Regions from separate parts of the Rhizobium sp. YTU87027 genome, predicted to be linked through region 3. Evidence: predicted binding sites of a transcription regulator. Region 3 holds the regulator's gene; each other region holds the start of a gene.

Region 1 (3,841 bases), 1.3 Mb from region 3:
TCAGGGTCTGCCCGGTTTCTGCATTGAGCCGCTTCAATGCAGCCTCGCGATCATCTGCCGCCATGTTCTCCTGGCCGGCAAGGCGCTCGAACTCTGTTTCGTTTGCGATCACGATGTCGGCAAGGCGACCGAGGCGAGCGGCATCGTCGATCAGCGGGGCGAGGTTGAGAACGGTCGTCACGCCTTTGGCGCGGGCGCCGGCTAGCGCCTGCTCGACGGCCGGAACGGGAACTTCAAACTGAAGCATCAGGATGTCGTCCTTGCTCATGGCACCCACCGCCGCGTCGGCATCGGCTGGCGTCACCGTACCATTTGCGCCGGGCACAACGGCAATCATGTTTTCGCCGTCACCGCCGACGAGGATCAGCGCGGTTCCTGTCGGCTCGTCGACCTGCTTGACTGTCCCAAGCTCTGTACCGGCGTCTTTCAGGAGCGCGAGCGCTGGCTCCGCGAAGCTATCGCGGCCGACGGCGCCTGCCATGTGTACGATGCGTCCGGCGCGTCGCGCCGCCAGCGCCTGATTGGCGCCCTTGCCGCCTGCGGCGGTCGAGAAGCCATTGCCAGCGACCGTCTCGCCGGGTTTCGGCAAGCGTGCGGTGGTGGCGATGAGGTCCATGTTGATGGAGCCGAAAACTGTGATCATGGGTGTCCCGTCCGGTGTTTTTCTTGGGCGCGACACTGCCCGAAGGCCTTACTCGTCGTCAACCACCCTGAGCTTGAGAAGCCCACTGCGACTGTCGACGGATTTTGGTGCGGGATCTGCGGGATCATTGTCGCGGCCGGCCTTCCCGCTGTCGCCGCCCTCGAATTCCAGAGCCTCGATCTTCGCGCCGCGCTTGGTGAGTTTATCGGCGGAGGTGAGGATCTGGTCGACATCCCTCTGGGCCATGGAAAAATGGTTCTGCAGCTTGCGGACGCGCTCGTCGAGGCGACCGAGATCGTCCATCAGATTCGCGACTTCGCCCTGGATGACGTGTGCCTGCGCCCGCATCCGCTGATCCTTCAGCACAGCTTGGATGACCTGGATGGACAGCATCAGCAGCGAAGGAGACACGATGACGATGCGCGATCGATGCGCCTTCTGCACGATCGCTTCGAAATTCTCGTGGATCTCCGCGAAGATCGATTCCGATGGCACGAACATGAAGGCCGTGTCCTGTGTCTCCCCCTGGATCAGGTATTTCTCGGAGATGTCGCGAATATGCGTTTCCATATCGCGGCGGAACTGCTGCGAGGCGACCTTGGCTCCATCCGGACCACCGGCATCTCGGATCGCGTTCCAGGCCTCAAGCGGAAATTTCGCGTCGATCACCAGGGGCGGTGCGCCGTTGGGCATACGGATCGTGCAGTCGGGGCGCGAGCCGTTGGACAGCGTTTGCTGGAATGCATAGGCGCCCATCGGCAGGCCGTCGGCAACGATCGTCTCCATTCGCGATTGGCCGAAAGCGCCGCGCGTCTGCTTGTTGGAGAGGATCGCCTGCAGGCCGACGACGTCCTTCGCCAGCGTCTGGATGTTGCTCTGGGCGGCATCGATGACGGCGAGACGCTCCTGCAGCTGTTGCAGGTTCTCGTGCGTCGATTTGGTCTGTTCGCTGATCGTCGTGCTGACGCGCTGCGACATTCCGTCCAGGCGCTGGTTGATCGCCTGGTTGAGCTCGGACTGTCTCGAGCCGAACACCTCGGCCATCGTCGACATGCGTCCGTGCATCTCTGCCTGGATCTTCAGAAGTTCCGCCATGCGGGCATCCGTTTCGGCCGCACGAAGACTCGCCACCTCGGCCTGCTCGCGTCGCACCTGCCCGCCGCGGACGAGGAGGACGACCAGAAGCAGGATGAGCGCGGCGATTGCGCCTCCGGCGAGGGCCAGCATGGCGGGGCTTGTCTGCGACAGGGCGAGGAGAAACGACTCAGAGCTGGTGTTCATGCCGGCAACAATAGCAAACTCAAATGAGATATCTAGATCAAAACGTGAACAACTCACAAGCGTTTTGGCAAGTGAGATGACCGGAAGGAACAAACGACGGCCGACAAATGAGGAGCCTACTTAACTATTGCTCAACCATATTGCGCAAAAGCTCTGCTCAAATTTCCTTTCGTATCAATCACAAAGCAGAGACATCATGACCAGCCAGCAATCCGACAGCGCGCTCAAGCAACGCCTCGATTTCATCGAGCTGGACGATGGAGCTCGCACGGCGCTCCGCGAAATGCGTCCGGCGATCTCCGAGCTACTCGGCGGTGCTCTCGACAAGTTCTACGCGAAACTGACGAAGACATCCGAGGTCGCGAGCTTCTTTGCCGACAAGGCGCATATGGGGCAGGCCAAGAAGCGCCAGGAAGACCATTGGGCCAATCTGGCTGGCGGCAACTTCGACGAGGCCTATGTGAAAGGTGTTGTCGCGGTCGGCAAGACGCATGCCCGCATCGGCCTCGAACCGCGCTGGTATATCGGCGGCTATGCCTTGCTGATGAGCGAACTCGTCAAGGGCCTGATGGCCAAGCAGTGGCCCTCTATGTTCGCAAGGCAGCAGGGCAAGGTGCTGGCTGAAAAGCTTGCCGCCGTCATCAAAGCCGCGATGCTCGATATGGACTACTCGATCTCGGTCTACCTCGAAGCGCTTGAAGAGAAGCGCCGGAAGCTGGAGGAAGAGCGCGCGAAAGCCGAGCAGGATCAGACAATCGCGCTCGATCATCTTCGCCGCAGCCTGGAAGCGCTCTCGAACGGCGATCTTGAGGCGACACTGCCGTCCGACCTTCCGGGCAACTTCAAGGACATGGCCGACGATTACAACCGTGCGGTCGCGGCTCTTCGTACATCTTTTGCCTCAGTGCGGGCAACCTCGGGCGAAATCCTGAGGGGCACCGATATTATCGCCAAGGCTTCCGATGACCTTGCCTTGCGAACCGCCCAGCAGGCCGCGGGCGTCGAGGAAAGCTCGGCGGCGCTCCAGCAGCTTTCCGTCAGCGTCGGTCAGACTGCCGCAAACGCCGAAAAGGCATCGGGTGCCGTTCGGGAGACGCAGCAGAAGGCCAAGAATTCGGGCGAACTCGTCACCAGCGCCGTTTCGGCGATGGCCGGCATCGAAAAGTCGTCGACCGAGATTGCAAAGATCATCGGCGTGATCGATGAGATTGCCTTCCAGACGAACCTGCTGGCGCTGAACGCCGGTGTCGAAGCCGCGCGCGCCGGCGATGCGGGCAAGGGCTTTGCCGTGGTGGCGCAGGAAGTCCGCCAGCTCGCGCAACGCACCGCCGACGCTGCCAAGGAGATCAAGAACCTGATTTCGGAAAGCTCGGTCCAGGTGAACGAGGGCGTCGACATCGTCAGCAGCACCGGCGAGGCGCTGAGCGACATGATCAACCGTATCGATGTCATCAACCGCTTCGTCGCCGACATCGCCGCCGCCGCCCGCGATCAGGCAACAGGTGTCAATGAGGTCAGCGTCGCCATCCGCAACATGGACACGATCACCCAGCAGAACTCGGGAATGGTCGAGAACACCTCTGCCGAGACGCGGCACCTTCGTGGCGAAGTCGACAATCTGGTGGCATTGCTGCAGCGCTTCCGGACCGGCGTTGAACGTCGTTCGATGATCGCTCCGCGTCGCGCCGCCTGACACGAATACGGCAAATTTCCGGGCTGGAGCGCAAAAAAGCGCTCCGCCCGCCTGTCGGATAATTCCATCCTGGAAAAAGATGCGTTATGGGAACGCCATGACCATCAAGCCACTCATCATTCTCCCCGATCCGCTGCTTCGTCAGGTTTCCAAGCCGATCGAGCGCGTCGATGCCGATTTTCAGCGCCTTGCCGACGACATGCTTGAAACCATGTACGATGCGC
Region 2 (3,841 bases), 860 kb from region 3:
GGCCGGACTGGTATTTCGAAGCAACGGAAACGATCGCTGGAGGGCATGATGCCAGGACTGGATGAAACGCGCCCCTTCATTCCCGTCGGCATTGCGGTGCTGACGGTTTCGGATACGCGGACGCTTGCCGATGACCGTTCTGGCGATACGTTGGTTTCCAGGATCACGGAGGCCGGTCACCGGTTGATTGACCGCGCGATCGTCCCCGATGACCGGCAGGCGATCGCTTCGCGCGTCAAGGCATGGACCGAACGCGACGATATCGACGTCGTCATCACCACCGGGGGAACCGGCTTTACCGGCCGCGACGTTACGCCGGAAGCTCTGGAGCCGCTTTTCGAGAAGAAGATGGATGGCTTTTCGGCGGTCTTCCACCGTATCTCCTACGAGAAGATCGGCACCTCGACGATTCAGTCCCGAGCCACGGCGGGCGTTGCCAACGCGACCTTTATTTTCGTGCTACCGGGCTCCCCCGGCGCCTGCAAGGATGCCTGGGACGGCATACTAAAATTGCAACTCGACTACCGCCATATGCCCTGCAATTTCGTGGAGATCATGCCGCGCCTCGATGAGCATTTGAAGCGCGGTGCCAGCAAGTAACGGATTGCTCCGGCATACTGCCTACAGTTCTATGTACCGATGCCCGGCAGAACAGGCATCGACTCCCAGCTATCACCCGACAGCAGGATGCAGCTCACGCCATGAACATCCGTGATGAGCAGCGTCCACGTGCCACTCTGCGCGGCATAGACCTCAAGCATGGCGTTCTGGTTGATCAACCCGACTGCCGTCAGCCTCTCGGCAAAGTTCTTGTCGAGGAAATTGACGACTTCGGATCGGCCTGCGCAACTGCGCATCATCTGCGATGCTGCCGAATGCGGATGCGCGATCATCGATGTCGTCAATATGACGGCCAAGAAGAGGCCGCGGATCATATTGCGTTTCATGACGCACCTCCTTTTGCCGAAAACCGGCAGAAGAGGAGACTTCCGCTGACCTGTTCTGCCGTCTGCCGGCATTCCATGGTCGACCGTCACGAAGCGAGGCGCTCGGGCGGCGCCATGTGCGAATTATAGCGCAAAATTGTATCGGGCGCCATCATTTGCAGGGAAGTGAGAGAGCATGACACGCCGCTATCGTGCGGCGCGCGCGACCCAGGATGGAATCAGTTCGCTGGAAAGCTTACGCAGCTTTTGCCCTTTCGCGAATTCTGAGAGGCGCATTCCGCTTCTTGCCGCGGCCAATGCCTGCTTCTTGGGGAGGAGAAGGCCAAGCTCCAGCGGCCGCGAGGCCCGGCCGATGCGCTGCAGGAAAGGACGTCGATATCCTCGCGAAGCGGTGAAGCGCGCCGGCAGTTTGTTCAGAGCCATGTACTCGGCAATCTCGTCGATCCAGCCGGTCTGCGGTCGCGCTCCCGGCTCGACGAAAAGCAGCCACTCGCCCCGCGCCGAGCGCACGATGTCCTTGATATCCCATTGCGAATGGAAGCGGCAGCCGGCGGCGTCGGCCACCCTCGACGTCCCATCTCGCGAGTCGTGGTCAAGCACCACGACGTCGCTGACAAGCCCCTCCACTGCGCCTGCAACCAACACCGATAACGTCTGCGCCAGCTCAGGCTCCTGATCCTGGCATTCAAGTACAACAGTCAACATTGCCTATTCATAAAGCGCCGCACAAAAATTTGCCAGCGGCACTTTCCTTATTTTGTTCTTGCATTGTTCTCATTTTGCCGATAGGAATTTAATCATCAAAACGGTGGGAAGCAAAGCTTCCGCCAGCGGAGAATCCGATGAACGAGCAGTCCCTTGCAGGGCAGGCCGCATTTGCGCCTGCCAACACGGCAGATATTGCCGATGCGATGATCGTATCTGCCGGTCTGCGGATCGATGTGGACCGGCGCCGGGGGCGCGCGGCCGGGCTCAATCCGAGCGGGCGTTTCGAAGCTCTGCGTCGCGAGGCGTTCGACGATGGCTGGCAGAACGTTGAGGATCTGCCGCCGTTCAAGACCGAGGTGCAGATCGAAAAGCCGCGAACGGCCATCACCCGCAACGAGTCGCCCGACATTCCCTTTGACCGTTCGATCAACCCCTACCGCGGCTGCGAGCATGGCTGCATCTACTGCTTTGCGCGACCGACGCATGCCTATATGGGCCTTTCCGCCGGTCTGGACTTCGAGGCCAAGCTCTTCGCCAAACCGGATGCTGCGAAGCTCCTGGAACGCGAATTGGCGAAGCCCGGCTATAAGCCACGCGTCATCGCGATCGGAACCAATACCGATCCCTATCAGCCGATCGAGAAGGAATGGCGCATCATGCGGCAGATTCTCGAGGTGCTGGAAAAGGCAAACCATCCGGTTTCGATCGTAACCAAGTCGGCAATGATCATGCGCGACCTCGACATTCTTTCGGCGATGGCGGAGAGGAACCTTGTCCGTGTTTCGCTGTCGGTGACGACGCTCGACCGAAGGCTGGCGCGGACCATGGAACCCCGCGCCTCGACGCCGACGCGTCGGCTGGAGGCCATCCGCGCGCTTTCCGAGGCAGGAATCCAGACATCGGTGATGGCTGCCCCAATGATTCCGGCACTCAACGACCACGAGCTTGAGCGCATTCTGGATTCGGCGCACGCGGCGGGTGCGACAGAGGCGGGTTATGTGATCCTGCGCCTGCCCCTCGAAGTGTCGCCGCTGTTTCGCGACTGGCTGCTGCAAAATTATCCCGACCGCTACCGCCACGTCATGGCGCTGGTCCGCTCGATGCGCGGCGGCAAGGACTACGATGCGGAGTTCGGCAAGCGAATGAAAGGTGCCGGACCCTATGCCTGGCAGATTGCACGCCGTTTCGAGATGGCGACGAAGCGACTCGGCATGACCCGCCGCAGCATGCCGTTGCGGGATGATCTCTTCGTTCCGCCCGATGGCAGCGGAGTGCAGCTTTCGCTGCTTTGATATTTGAGCTTCGCGGATGGTTGCCCTGCCCTTCCGCGCTCGAGTCCCCGGCCCGCCGCCCTGATCCGAGGACTTGCAGGAAATCGGGTTGGCGTGCGAGGTTCAGCCGCATGAAACGTCGCACGTCACCCGATTCTCCTATGCTTTTCGAAGATGTCCCGCTCGTGCCGGATTTCCGGCTGGAGCTGAAGGCGCGCAAGGCCGGTCATTGGCCAGTTGCCGGCGCCGATGAAGCTGGGAGGGGGCCGCTGGCCGGCCCCGTGGTGGCAGCCGCCGTCATTCTCGACCCCAAGCGTATTCCCGACGGCCTGAACGACTCGAAGCAGCTTTCGGCGCAGAAGCGCGAGGAGCTTTTCGTTCAGATCCTTGCAACTGCAACTGTGTCTATCGCCTCCTCGAGTTCGACCCGTATCGACGAGACCGATATCCGCAAGGCCAGCCTCGACGCCATGCGCCGCGCCATCTGCGGTTTGTCTGTCCCTGCAAGCTATGTCCTGACGGATGGGCTCGACGTTCCGCCAGGGCTCGACTGCCCGGGGCAGGCGGTGGTCAAGGGTGATGCGCGTTCGGTCTCCATCGCCGCCGCCTCCATTGTCGCCAAGGTGACGCGGGACCGGATGATGGCACGAGCTGACAGCACCTTCCCCGTCTATGGGTTTGCCGCGCATGCCGGCTATGGCACAGCACAGCACCGGGCTGGCATCGAGAAGCACGGCCCCTGTTCGCTGCACCGCATGACTTTCAGCCCGCTGAAAAAGGTGCCTGGCGACATAGATAGCGACTGATCCGTCCGCAACCGATCAGCATCGCCCAAAACAAAAAAGCCCCGCATTGCGGGGCTTCTTCGAAAGCGAGATGCCTACCTTAGTTGAGGCGGCTCTTGACTTGGCCGAG
Region 3 (3,841 bases):
CCAGGCATATCCGACCAAGAAGACCGCCGCGGCTGGCGCGCTGGCAGCGCTGACGGCCTATTACATGATCTCGGGCTTCGCGGTGTCGGCGGAACGTGCCTTCATCATGATGGCGATCATGCTCACTGCCGTGTTCTTCGATCGACCGTCGATCAGCTTACGCAACATCGCCTTGTCCGCCTGGGTGATCCTGCTCCCGTCTCCGTCCGAGGCGCTGGGACCGAGCTTCCAGATGTCATTCGCAGCGAGGCTCGCCCTAATCTGGTCACAGAGAAGCGCGCGCGAACACCCTCTGCTGCAGGTCGCCGCAGTGAAGCCCATCGCTTGTCGCTCGCTTCTTTGGGTGCACCTTGCTGACCTCGATGATCGGCGGCTTCTCGACGGCGCTCTTTGGTGTCGAACACTTCCACCGGCTCAGCGCTTACGGACTACCCGCAAATCTCATGGCCATGCCGGTGATCTCTTTTGTGGTAATGCCAATGGGGATGTTCGCGATGTTGCTGACGCCGTTTAGCCTCGATATTATTCCCTGGAAAATCGCGGGCTTCGGGCTCGACATCGTGATCGCCATTGCCAAGATGGTCTCGGGCTGGGGTGGCAACGTCGATATCGGACGACTGCCGGGTTGGTGCTTTCCGGTGGCGGTCGCGGGCTTCCTCTCGCTTGCCCTTCTGCGAACCAAGCTCCGCTATCTCGGCGCTGCCGTGATCGCGTTGGCAACCGCCCTTGTGGCATTGGCGCCGTCCAGACCGCCCCCGACATTGTCATCGCCGAGGACGGCAGTCTTGTCGCGATTGTCAAAGGGCAGGTCCTTGCATCCAATCGACCCCATCCGCCTGACTTCGTCTTCGATCAATGGCGAAGGGCGCTCGCGGCGGAGTTAAGCCAGCCACCGCAATTGTTGGAAGGCGTCGGCCCTGTTCGGCAGCGCGGAAATAAAGGGGAAGCTCCACGACTCTCAGCAACGGAATTGCGTAACGCTCGCAACGCGCTACGTTAGGCATCGACGGGCGCTGAGAACCGCTTTGTCTGCCTGAAAGGCGCCTGGTGCACCGCCCCGCATGATAGCGGCTACGTCGTGACAATCGTCGAAAATCCCGCTTATTTCGGCGCTGCCTGCGATACAGCCGATATCGTCGTAACGCCCGCTCGCCTGCGGGCGACGGCATGCCGGTCGGGCGCGCTTCTGTTCACCGGCGAAACCCTGCGTCGTTCGGGCGCTGCTGAGATAAGGATAGATGACCAAGGTGTACCCGTGGTAACGACGGCCTACACCACACTTGACCGCCCTTGGATGTGGCATCGGGCATACAACTGGCGGAGCGGCACCTTCGACGGTGAGCCGCCGTTCTTCAATGATAACGGCGAATGAGGCCGACGAGCTTGCCCTGAACCTTGACACGGTCGGGCCCGAAAATACGCGTTTCATAAGCCGGGTTCGCGGCCTCAAGCGCAATGGAAGCGCCTTTGCGGCGGAAGCGCTTAAGGGTTGCTTCCTCGTCATCGACAAGTGCGACAACGATGTCGCCGGCATTTGCAGTGCTGGCGTTGCGGATGATCACCGTGTCGCCATCAAAGATGCCGGCTTCGATCATCGAGTCGCCCTTGACCTCAAGCGCATAGTGTTCGCCCGGGCCAAGCATGTCGGCTGGAACAGTGATGTCGTGGGTAATGTTCTGGATTGCCGAAATCGGCACGCCCGCGGCGATCCGTCCCATGACTGGCACGGAGGCGGAATTGCCGTTGTCGGCTTGTGCAGCCGGCTTCGGCGGCGCGACCGGCTGTGGCTTTCCGAGGCTGCCTTCGATGACGCTCGGCGAAAAGCCGCGGCGGGGCTGCAAGCTCGGATTGTAGGCTTCAGGAAGCTTGATGACCTCCAGGGCACGGGCTCGATTCGGCAGTCGACGAATGAAACCACGTTCTTCCAGAGCAGTAATTAGCCGGTGGATGCCGGACTTCGACGCGAGGTCCAAGGCGTCTTTCATTTCGTCAAAAGATGGGGGGACACCGGACTCCTTCATTCGTTCGTGAATGAAGAGAAGAAGCTCCTGTTGCTTGCGCGTCAGCATCGAAGTTGAACCCCAGAGTCGTGAAACAAAGCCAGAACAGACACTATATGTTCCATATGTGTTCCGCAAGTACCTAAATTTTCGTAAAACTTGCCTGCAACTTGTTCAGTTTTTGCATTGCTTTTGAGCGAAAGCGCAGAAGGGGGTTGCATTGTTCCCTTGCCCGGCGCACATCTTCGCAAATTCCCGGGAGTTTGCCATGAGCGAAGCACATCCGCTGGACCACATCGTGCTGCCGGTCTCCAATATTGTACTTGCCCGCGAGCGTCTCGGAAAACTCGGATTCACCGTCGCGCCCGATGCCCGGCATCCTTTTGGAACCGAGAACGCCTGCATATTCTTCGCCGACGAAACTTACCTGGAGCCTCTCGCGGTCGCCAGCGCAGAACCGTATGAGGCGTCAGCGAAGAAGGGCAATGTCTTTACCGCGCGTGACCGCGCCTTTCGGTTTCGATGCGGGGATGATGGGTTCTCCGCTGCGGTCTTCGCGACCGCCGATGCCGACCGCGACCATGCCAGATTCCTTGCCGAAAAGATCAACGGTGGCGAGATGCTGCAGTTCGAGCGACCGATGAGGCTGCCCGACGGTTCTCAGGCAACCGCCGCGTTCAAGCTCGCGTTCGCGGTCGATCTGCGAGCTCCGGACTTTTTCTTTTTCACATGCCAACGCGTCAATCCGCTGCCGTCTGATCGAAGGACGCTGCAAACCCATGTGAACGGCGTCAAAGGAATCGCGGAGATCATTCTTGGCGCGCCGGACCCAAAGGCTTTTGCACTATTTGTGCGCGCCGCGGCGCACAGCCTCACGGTGACCAACGAGGCCTTTGGCGCGAGTGTTACAACTCCGAACGCCAAAGTGAGCGTTCTCTCTCCAGATGGATTGGATGCCTACTTCGACATCCCCGCACCCTCAAACGATCGCGGCCTGCGTGGCGTCGCCATTGTTTTCACGGTCAGTGATCTCGCCGTGACAGAAGCGCATTTGGCTGCTAACGGGATGACCTACACGCGCAAGAACAATCGAATTCTGGTGAAGGCGGCGCCCGGCCAGGGTGCGCTCTTCGCCTTCGAGGAGAAACGATGAGCCAGACAAATTCCGAAGTCGTGGTTGGCCAAGGCGCCGGCCGCGTCACCTTTTCGAATACCGGCAAGCTGTCGCTGATTGCCGGCCCGTGTCAAATGGAGAGCCGTGACCATGCCTTCATGGTCGCGGGCGTGCTTAAGGAACTCTGCGACAAGCTTGGTCTTGGTCTCGTCTATAAGTCGTCCTTCGACAAAGCCAACCGGACGTCGCTATCGGCCCAGCGAGGCATTGGCCTTGAAAAGGCTCTGGAGGTCTTTTCCGACCTTAAGAAGGAATACGGTTTTCCGGTTCTGACTGACATCCATACGGAAGAGCAGTGCGCCGAGGTGGCAACCGTCGTCGACATCCTGCAGATTCCTGCCTTCCTCAGCCGCCAGACCGACCTGCTCGTGGCTGCCGCCAAAACCGGCCGAGCCATCAACGTCAAGAAGGGGCAGTTCCTGGCGCCTTGGGACATGAAGAATGTCCTCAACAAGCTGAACTCGACAGGCAACCCGAATATTCTCCTGTGCGAGCGCGGGGCCTCCTTCGGCTACAACACACTCGTATCGGACATGCGTTCGCTGCCAATCATGGCGGCGATGGGCGCTCCGGTTGTTTTCGATGCGACGCATTCAGTCCAGCAACCGGGCGGGCAAGGCGGTTCCAGCGGTGGTCAGCGCGAGTTTGTCGAAACGCTCGCGCGCGC
Region 4 (3,841 bases), 650 kb from region 3:
GAAGAATCCGACGCCGCAGGCCGTGTAGCGGCGCCAACCGATCGTCTCCTTGAGGAAGATACTACTCAGGATCGTCAATATGATCGGTTCGACGAAGAAGATCGCGATGGCGTCGGCGACCGGCATGTACTTCAGTGTCGCGACAAAGGAGATCATGGAGACGGTTATGATGGCGCCGCGGATGGCGTGAAAGATGTTCGCCCGCCAGGAGAAGGTTTTCCAGCTTCCGCGCCAGATGACGATCGGCAACATGCACAGCGCTTGCACGACAAAGCGGGCGGCTGTGATCTCTGCCGCAGGAATCGTGGCGATCGCGAGCTTGGAGAAGATGTCGATGATCGGCGATACGAGCACCGACAGGAACATCAGGAGAATGCCGGTCGAAACCTCCGAAGTGGAGGTGGGACGGGAAGAAATACCATGGCTCATCGCGAAATCCTTCAGTTCAGGATCTTGCGATCGCTTCGTCGCACCAGTCGGCGAATGCGGTGATGGCCGCGTCCGCTCCAATTTCATTCAGCGTTTCGTGGCGCATGTCCTGATATATCTGTGTCGTGATACGGGAGAAGCCATGCGCTTTCAAATGGTTTGAAAGCCAGATCACCGCTTTTCCGCCATCTGTTGCCGGATCCTGCCCGCCTCCTACAAGGTGGATGGGTATCTGCTTCGGCAGCCGGTCCAGATGCGGCGTTTGTGGTGCGCGAAACGTCAGTTCGAAGATATCGAGCCAGAGGGACACCGAGGCATCGAAGCCGCACAGCGGGTCGGCGATATATTTGTCAACCTCGACCGGGTCGCGACTTAACCAGTCAAACTCTGTTCGACGATTGGCAATGGACTTTCCCCAAGTGCCGAAGGTGAGCTTCGGCAAGATACCGCTCGGAACATCGGAGCCTTTCAGGGCTCGTTCGGCCAACAGGATCGCCTGCGCGGCTCGCCCGGAGATGCCCGGGTTGAAATTCGAATTCCAGACGGCGACGGCGTCATATTTCTCGGGGTGGGTGACCGCAGCGTTAAGCGCGATGAGACCTCCCATCGAATGCCCGAATAGGATGACTGGCAGGCCGGGATACCGCTTTGCCGCATATTCACGGACAGAGCCGACATCGTCGATCACCTGCCGGATACCGTCCCTGCGGGCAAAACGCCCGATCGGCGCATCCGGCGCAGTCGTTTCTCCATGTCCACGGTGATCGAAGGCAAAGACATGGTAGCCGCGAGCCGCCATCGCTGCCGCGAAACGGGCGTAGCGCTTGGAATGCTCGGCCAGTCCATGGGAGACAAGGATAATTCCGCGTGCCTCGAATTGTGCCGGTTCGTGATGAAAACCAAGCGAGGCGTTCGCCGTTTCAAGGCTTTGCGTATCTGCGAACATCAGATCCTCCCGTTGGCGGGAGAAGATCAGATCACCCAGAAAATGCAACACGTCCAAATATTTATGCGACGGGATTTTCGCACCCTACGGATTGAGGGTTGTGAAAACGAACTTGGCGTGATTTCCTGTTCATGAATTGTTCTTTGTGAGGATGAAGATGAGCAATCCATTTCTGCGCATGGCTGTATTCCTGATTGCGATCACGGCCGCGGGCGCTGCAGGAGCCGAGGATGCCGCGGGAAGAACGCGCTTCATTCTGGCGGCCAGTTGGCAACCCGCATTTTGTGAAACCAACCAGCGCAAACCGGAATGCAGCAACCAGACCAAGGACAGGTTCGATGCAACCAATTTCTCGCTGCATGGGCTCTGGCCGATGCGCAAGGACTATTGCGACGTCTCCGGCAACCTGCGCGCCGCGGACAAGGACGGCGACTGGAAGAGACTGCCGGAGGTAGAGCTGTCTGCCGCGACCAAGGCCGCGCTCGAGAAGGCCATGCCCGGAACGCAATCCGGCTTGGAACGGCATGAGTGGATCAAACACGGCACGTGCACCAAGCTGAGTGCCGACGACTATTTCGCCACGTCAGTCCGGCTGATCGACGAACTCAATGCCTCGGCGGTCCGCGATTTGTTCGCGACCAATGTAGGCAAGCCGCTGACGGCGGAGGCGATCAAGGCCGCATTTGATAAAAGCTTTGGGACTGGCGCGGGAGATCGCGTCAAGATGAGTTGCCGGCGTGCCGGTGGAAACCGCGTCATCAGTGAACTCACGATTGGCCTTTCGGAAGACGCGACATCGAATGGCGAAACAAGCCTGCGCGACCTCATCCAAGGAGCAGGGCGGACGTCGTTCGGCTGCAATGATGGCGTCGTGGACGCGGCAGGGTTTTGATCTTGCCGCTCACGGAAAGCCAAAGCTTGGGCCTGTCTGCTGCAGAGCAGTGGCCATCTAGGTCCCGTTCTCGACGACGGTTACAAAAGCCTCTGGTTTTTGGCCGCCGCGCGTTGCTCCTTTGACCCAATTCGCCTACATAGCGGCAAAACTTAAATTCCCCCGCGGAGCGAGCAATCAATGGCACGTCAGTTCATCTACCATATGGCCGGCCTCAACAAGGCGTACGGCAACAAGAAGGTGCTGGAGAATATCCACCTTTCTTTCTATCCGGATGCCAAGATCGGTATCCTCGGCCCGAACGGTGCCGGTAAGTCGACCGTGCTGCGTATTATGGCCGGTCTCGACAAGGAATATACGGGGGAGGCCTGGCTCGCCGAAGGTGCTACGCTCGGCTATCTCGCTCAGGAGCCGCAACTCGACAATTCCAAGACCGTTCTTGAAAACGTCATGGAAGGTGTTGCTCCGAAAAAGGCGATCCTCGACCGCTACAACGAGCTGATGATGAACTATTCCGACGAGACGGCGGAAGAGGGCGCCAAGCTCCAGGATATCATCGATAGCCAGAATCTCTGGGACCTCGAAAGCCAGGTCGAAATGGCGATGGACGCGCTGCGCTGCCCGCCCGGCGACTCCTCGGTCGAAAAACTCTCGGGCGGTGAGAAGCGCCGCGTGGCGCTCTGCCGTCTGCTGCTGGCGCAGCCGGACTTGCTGCTGCTCGACGAGCCGACCAACCATCTCGACGCCGAGACGATCGCCTGGCTCGAAAAGCACTTGCGCGAATATCCGGGTGCCGTGCTGATGATCACCCACGACCGTTACTTCCTTGACAACGTCACCGGCTGGATCCTTGAGCTCGACCGCGGCCGTGGTATTCCCTACGAGGGCAATTACTCGGCCTACCTGCAGGCGAAGGCCAAGCGCATGCAGCAGGAAGGCCGCGAAGAAGCCTCCCGCCAGAAGGCGTTGTCGCGCGAACAGGAGTGGATCGCCTCCAGCCCGAAGGCCCGTCAGGCGAAGTCGAAAGCCCGTATTCGTGCCTACGACGAGCTGGTGGCAGCCGCCGCCGATCGTCGTCCCGGCGACGCGCAGATCGTCATTCCCGTCGGCGAGCGTCTCGGCCAGGTGGTCATCGAGGCTGAGAATCTTACCAAGGGCTACGGCGATACAATGCTGATCGAGAACCTGACCTTCAAGCTGCCGCCCGGGGGCATTGTTGGCGTCATCGGTCCGAACGGCGCCGGCAAGACGACGCTGTTCCGGATGATCACCGGCCAGGAAAAGCCCGACAACGGCGAAATCCGTATCGGTGAGACTGTCGATCTTGGCTATGTCGACCAGAGTCGTGACGCCCTCGACGGCAACAAGACCGTCTGGGAGGAAATCTCCGGCGGCAACGACATCATCAAGCTCGGTAAGCATGAAGTGAACAGCCGTGCCTATTGCGGTGCTTTCAACTTCAAGGGTGGTGACCAGCAGCAGAAGGTCGGCACGCTTTCGGGCGGTCAGCGCAACCGCGTTCACCTCGCCAAGATGCTAAAAGCCGGCGGCAACGTCATCCTGCTCGACGAACC

The links. Region 3 encodes LexA, which represses DNA repair genes until DNA is damaged. Its sites were predicted from a motif close to TGTTCNNNNTGTGTTCNG; they were not measured.
Region 1: NBG89_RS00300 (DNA recombination protein RmuC) is a predicted target of LexA. The motif match lies at 1,958-1,975, and genes of this name have one in related genera.
Region 2: NBG89_RS02310 (PA0069 family radical SAM protein) is a predicted target of LexA. The motif match lies at 1,706-1,723, and genes of this name have one in related genera.
Region 4: NBG89_RS09930 (ribonuclease T2 family protein) is a predicted target of LexA. The motif match lies at 1,502-1,519, and genes of this name have one in related genera.

The regions. Positions count from the first base shown of each region.
Region 1 is NZ_CP098440.1:60,237-64,077, forward strand. Features, by position in the region: gene NBG89_RS00295 (ribokinase) at 1-643, opposite strand, end outside; gene NBG89_RS00300 (DNA recombination protein RmuC) at 692-1,924, opposite strand; gene NBG89_RS00305 (methyl-accepting chemotaxis protein) at 2,121-3,617, shown strand; gene def (peptide deformylase) at 3,715-3,841, shown strand, end outside.
Region 2 is NZ_CP098440.1:466,839-470,679, reverse strand. Features, by position in the region: gene NBG89_RS02330 (4-(cytidine 5'-diphospho)-2-C-methyl-D-erythritol kinase) at 1-65, shown strand, start outside; gene moaB (molybdenum cofactor biosynthesis protein B) at 49-600, shown strand; gene NBG89_RS02320 (hypothetical protein) at 630-947, opposite strand; gene NBG89_RS02315 (glycosyl transferase) at 1,134-1,652, opposite strand; gene NBG89_RS02310 (PA0069 family radical SAM protein) at 1,790-2,947, shown strand; gene NBG89_RS02305 (ribonuclease HII) at 3,058-3,732, shown strand; gene NBG89_RS02300 (F0F1 ATP synthase subunit B) at 3,812-3,841, opposite strand, start outside.
Region 3 is NZ_CP098440.1:1,322,466-1,326,306, forward strand. Features, by position in the region: partial or broken gene NBG89_RS06695 (ComEC/Rec2 family competence protein) at 1-1,372, shown strand, start outside; gene lexA (transcriptional repressor LexA) at 1,353-2,069, opposite strand; gene NBG89_RS06705 (VOC family protein) at 2,269-3,153, shown strand; gene kdsA (3-deoxy-8-phosphooctulonate synthase) at 3,150-3,841, shown strand, end outside.
Region 4 is NZ_CP098440.1:1,975,556-1,979,396, reverse strand. Features, by position in the region: gene NBG89_RS09940 (DMT family transporter) at 1-429, opposite strand, end outside; gene NBG89_RS09935 (alpha/beta fold hydrolase) at 446-1,375, opposite strand; gene NBG89_RS09930 (ribonuclease T2 family protein) at 1,533-2,267, shown strand; gene ettA (energy-dependent translational throttle protein EttA) at 2,448-3,841, shown strand, end outside.